DNA from 2 places in the Allobosea sp. GW821-FHT10B12 genome. Region 2 is predicted to be linked to the other one. Evidence: riboswitches for the same ligand, from Rfam matches in the RefSeq annotation. Region 2 holds a riboswitch; the other holds the start of a gene.
What was found. Region 2 has a riboswitch for glycine ahead of AC07O0_RS20080 (D-amino acid dehydrogenase). Riboswitches for the same ligand answer to the same signal wherever they lie in the genome.
Positions count from the first base shown of each region.

Region 1: another riboswitch for glycine. It lies ahead of gcvT (glycine cleavage system aminomethyltransferase GcvT); the one in region 2 lies ahead of AC07O0_RS20080 (D-amino acid dehydrogenase).

Region 1 is NZ_JBWKNL010000001.1:491,158-493,543, forward strand. Features, by position in the region: gene AC07O0_RS02355 (invasion associated locus B family protein) at 1-345, shown strand, start outside; gene AC07O0_RS02360 (hypothetical protein) at 342-959, shown strand; glycine riboswitch at 1,035-1,134, shown strand; glycine riboswitch at 1,139-1,237, shown strand; gene gcvT (glycine cleavage system aminomethyltransferase GcvT) at 1,295-2,386, shown strand, end outside.
Region 2 is NZ_JBWKNL010000005.1:514,526-516,911, reverse strand. Features, by position in the region: partial or broken gene AC07O0_RS20085 (ABC transporter ATP-binding protein) at 1-388, shown strand, start outside; glycine riboswitch at 601-700, shown strand; glycine riboswitch at 701-803, shown strand; gene AC07O0_RS20080 (D-amino acid dehydrogenase) at 852-2,096, shown strand; gene lhpI (cis-3-hydroxy-L-proline dehydratase) at 2,315-2,386, shown strand, end outside.

The sequences.
Region 1 (2,386 bases), on a different contig from region 2:
GTGCAGAACGTCGCGGCCGAGGATCGCCCGAATCTGACGTTGCTCGTCATCGTGCTGAAGACGGCCGACCAGAAGAGCCGCCTGCTGCGCGTCGTCGCCCCGCTCGGCGTGTTGCTGCCCTCCGGCCTCGGCCTCAAGATCGACGACAAGGATATCGGCCGCGCTGGCTTCGTGCGCTGCCTGACCACCGGCTGCGTCGCCGAGGTGGTGATGGACGATACCCTGCTCGGCCAGCTCAAGGGCGGTAAGAGCGCCACATTCATCGTGTTTCAGACGCCCGAGGAAGGGGTCGGAATCCCGGTTTCGCTCAACGGATTCGGTCCCGGTGTGGAGGCTTTGCCGTGATTGATCGCTTCGCTGGCCGCGTCGGCCGGTTCGCTCTGCCTGCTGCTCTGGCGCTCGCGCTCGCCGGCTGCGGTTCTTCCGGTTCATCCAGCACCGGCGAGCCGAGCTCCGCGCAGAAGCTCGGCAATATCCTGATGTTCCAGTCGACCACGCCGCCGCCAGTCGACCAACTGCCGACCGATGATGACACCAACTTCATCTGCCCGCAGGTGATCATCTCCGATGGCGGTGCCGCGATCCGCGCCCAGTCGGGGCCGGACAGCGGCAGCCTGCGCAGCCAGGTCTCGATCACCACGGTCGCGCGCGAATGCACGCCTGTGGGGAAAGACGGTGCCTTCACCCTCAAGGTCGGCGTCGAAGGCCGTATCCTGATCGGCCCGGCCGGCGGCCCGGGGAGCTATGGCGCGACGCTGTTCACCCAGGTGACGCGCAACAACCAGGTCATCGCGCGCCGCAGCTCCCGCGTCGGTGGCGCCATCCCCGGCGGCCAGACCGGCGCCGATTTCTCGCATGTCGAGAGCAATATCAGCGTTCCGGCGGGCTCCGGCGAAATCGAGATCATCGTCGGCCTGAGTCCCGGCGGCGCGGAGCCGGCGCGGCGCCGGCGCAGATAAGCGGCACGCTGCCGTGAACTGAGGCAGGGGGCCGATTGACTCGGCCTCCCGCTCGTCTATTGCTGGCTCAGCCGCATCATCCCCGCGGGAGAGACCGGAGCCGGACCTGTCCGGAGCCGGCGCCGAAGGCGCAACCGCCCCGGAAACGCTCAGGCAAACGGACCGCGTGGGAATTGGCGCTCTGGAAAGCGGCGGGCTTTTGAAGCTCGCCCACCGACGGGGGTAACCTGCCTCAGGCTTCGGCCGGGCGGGGAAATCTCTCAGGTCCCGAGACAGAGGGGGCGCGCTCCGGACGAATCCGTCCGGGGCTCGCGCTCGACTCTGGAAGGGATGCCATGGCTGCCGAAGCCGAAACTGCAAGCACCGAGCCGCTGCTCAAGACGCCGCTGCACGCCCGCCATGTCACGCTGGGCGCGCGCATGGTGCCGTTCGCCGGCTATGACATGCCAGTGCAGTACCCGGCCGGCATCATGGCCGAACACAACTGGACGCGCGAAAGCGCCGGCCTGTTCGACGTCTCGCATATGGGCCAGGCCTTCCTCGTCGGCCCCGACCACGAGACCACGGCGCGCGCGCTCGAAGCGCTGATCCCGGCCGACATCGTCAACCTGCCGCCGGGCAAGCAGCGCTATTCGCAGCTGCTGAACGAGGAGGGCGGCATCCTCGACGACCTGATGGTGACGCGCTCGGCCGATCCGGACGAGGACGGCGCGCTGCTGCTCGTCGTCAACGCCGCCTGCAAGACCGAGGACTATGCCCATATCGAGGCGCGGCTGCCGGCCAATGTGAAACTGGTCAAGGCCGAGCATCGCGGCCTGATCGCCCTGCAGGGGCCGAAGGCGGAGGAGGCGCTGGCGGCGCTCAATCCCGAAGCGGCCGAGATGGGTTTCATGACCTTGCGCACGCTGAAGCTCGGTGGCGTCAAGGCCAATGTCAGCCGCTCCGGCTATACCGGCGAGGACGGCTACGAGATCTCCGCCGCGGCCGACCGGATCGGCGAGATCTGGGATGCGCTCCTGCTCGACGCACGCGTCAAGCCGATCGGCCTCGGCGCCCGCGATTCGCTGCGTCTCGAGGCGGGCCTCTGCCTTTATGGCCATGACATCGACACCACGACCTCCCCCGTCGAGGCGGCGCTCAACTGGTCGATCCAGAAGCGCCGGCGCGAGGAGGGCGGCTTCCCGGGCGCAGCCCGCATCCAGCGCGAATTCGCCGAGAAGCCGGCTCGCATCCGCGTCGGCCTGCTGCCGGAAGGCCGCGCTCCAGCCCGGGAGGGCGCGGAGATCGCCACCGCCGACGGCACCATCGTCGGCAAGGTCACCTCGGGCGGCTTCGGCCCGACCCTGAACGGCCCCTGCGCCATGGGCTATGTCGCCAGGGAGCATTCGGCTCCCGGCACCAAGCTCGACCTGATCGTTCGCGGCAAG
Region 2 (2,386 bases):
GCAGGTGGTCAACCTGATGCTCGACCTGCAGGCGCGCATGGGCCTCGGCTATCTCTTCATCTCGCACGACATGGCGGTGGTCGAGCGCGTCAGCCACCGCGTCGCGGTGATGTATCTCGGCGAGATCGTCGAGATCGGGCCGCGCGAGGCGATCTTCGGCAATCCGCAGCACCCCTACACCAAGCGGCTGCTGGCGGCGGTGCCGATCGCCGATCCCGCCCGGCGGCTGCAGAAGCGCCCTGTCTCGAACGACGAGATCAAGAGCCCGATCCGCCCGGCCGACTACGTCCCGCCGGTGCGCCAGTACCGCGAGGTCTCGCCAGGACACGCCGTCATGATCTGGGGCGAGGAATGGGAAACAAAGCCCGTCATCGCCAAGGTGGCGTGAGAAAGGCCGTCTGATCTTACACTCATGAGGCCGCGAGAATGTCTCGCGGCCTCATGAGTGTATCGAGTTGAAAAGTAATAAGCCGGCAAATTGAAGTAGTGGAGCGCTAGGGATTTATCACGGCGCCTTGCGGTCGCTCGCTTAGCCCTCTCGATCAGCCTCCCTTGTCGGGCGCCGAGCCGCTATTGACACAAGCTGCTGGAGTACTAGCATTTGCTGCAGCGGGAGAGATCGTTTCGGCTTTCGGGCCGACGCGACGCCGACGGAGCAACCGCCCCGGAAACTCTCAGGCAAAAGTACCGCTGCCGAAGATTGAGACTCTGAAAAGCAGGACGGCAGTCCTGCGCCGATGGTGAAAATCGCCTGCCCAATGACTGGGCGCGATGAAGCTCTCAGGCCAATGACAGAGGGGGTGCTGACGACCCGCATGGAGCGGGCAGGAGCACCTATGAGCACATCCGACATCTCGCGCGTCGCCGTCATCGGCGCGGGCATTACCGGCATCACCACCGCCTACAATCTGGCCCGGCGCGGCTGCGAGGTCACGGTCTTCGACCGCCAGCCCTACGCCGCGATGGAAACTTCCTTCGCCAATGGCGGCCAGCTCTCGGCCTCGAATGCCGAGGTCTGGAACAGCTGGGCCACGGTCCTGAAGGGCATCAAGTGGATGTTCACGCCAGGGGCCCCGCTGCTCGTCAATCCCAAGCCGTCCTGGCACAAGCTGTCCTGGATGGCGCAGTTCATCGCCTCGATCCCGAAATATGAGGAGAACACGCTCACCACCGCGCGGCTGGCGATCGAGGCTAGGGCCCATCTCATGCAGATGGCGCGCGAAGAGGGCATTGCCTTCGACTGCGAGGAGCGCGGGATCTTGCATTTCTACCACGGCAAGGCCGAGTTCGAGGCGGCGGCGCGGGTCTCGACGCTGCTCGCCAGGGGAGGGCTCGAGCGCCGGGCCGTCACGCCGGAGGAAATCCGGGGGATCGAGCCGGCCCTGAAGGGCGAGTTCCACGGCGGCTTCTACACCCCGTCCGATTTCACCGGCGACATCCACAAATTCACGGCCGGTCTGGCCGACGCCTGCGTGCGGCGGGGTGTGCGGATGCGCCTGTCAAGCGAGGTTCTGTCGATTGAGCACGACGCTGCCGATGCCGTGCGGGTGAGCTGGAAGCCGGTGGAGGAGACCGGGGAGGCCGGCGCGCAGGTCGACCGGTTCGACCGTATCGTCATCTGCGGCGGCGTCGCGTCGCGCCAGCTCGCTGCCCGTCTCGGCGATCACGTCAATGTCTACCCCGTCAAAGGGTATTCGATCACAGTCGATCTCCCCGAAGCTTCCGACCAGCAGGCCGCGCCGTGGACCAGCCTGCTGGATGACCGGGCGAAGATCGTCACCAGCCGATTGGGAGCGACCCGCTTTCGCGTGGCGGGCACCGCCGAGTTCAACGGCTACAACAAGGACATCCGGGCGGCGCGGATCGAGCCGCTGGTGCAATGGTGCCGCCAGCACTTCCCCGGGATGAGCACGCGCCAGGTCACGCCCTGGGCCGGCTTGCGCCCGATGATGCCCGACATGCTCCCGCGGGTCGCGCGCGGGCGAAATCCGCGCGTATTCTACAACACCGGGCACGGCCATCTCGGCTGGACATTGTCGGCGGCGACGGCCGATGCCGTTGCGGCGCTGGTTACCGCGCGGCGGAACGTCGCCTGAACGGGTCTCCGAAGCCGGGCGGGCTGGCGCTGCTGCGTCCAGGCCCGCCCGGTTTCCAGGGGCAGCACCATGCTGTTGCAGGAGAGAAGCGCGAGCCCAGGACGGCCGATTGCTGCTTCGATACGCGCTTCTCATTCGATGATATCACCTCCGCGGGGAGCGGCGGTTTCGTGCGCTGGTCTCCGCCCTGTTTTCCATCTGCTTCGTCAGCCCGCGCCATGAACTCAACCCCGACACCCGACAACGGTATCGCCGTCGTCCCCGGCGACGCCGCCGGGCCGATCGTCGTC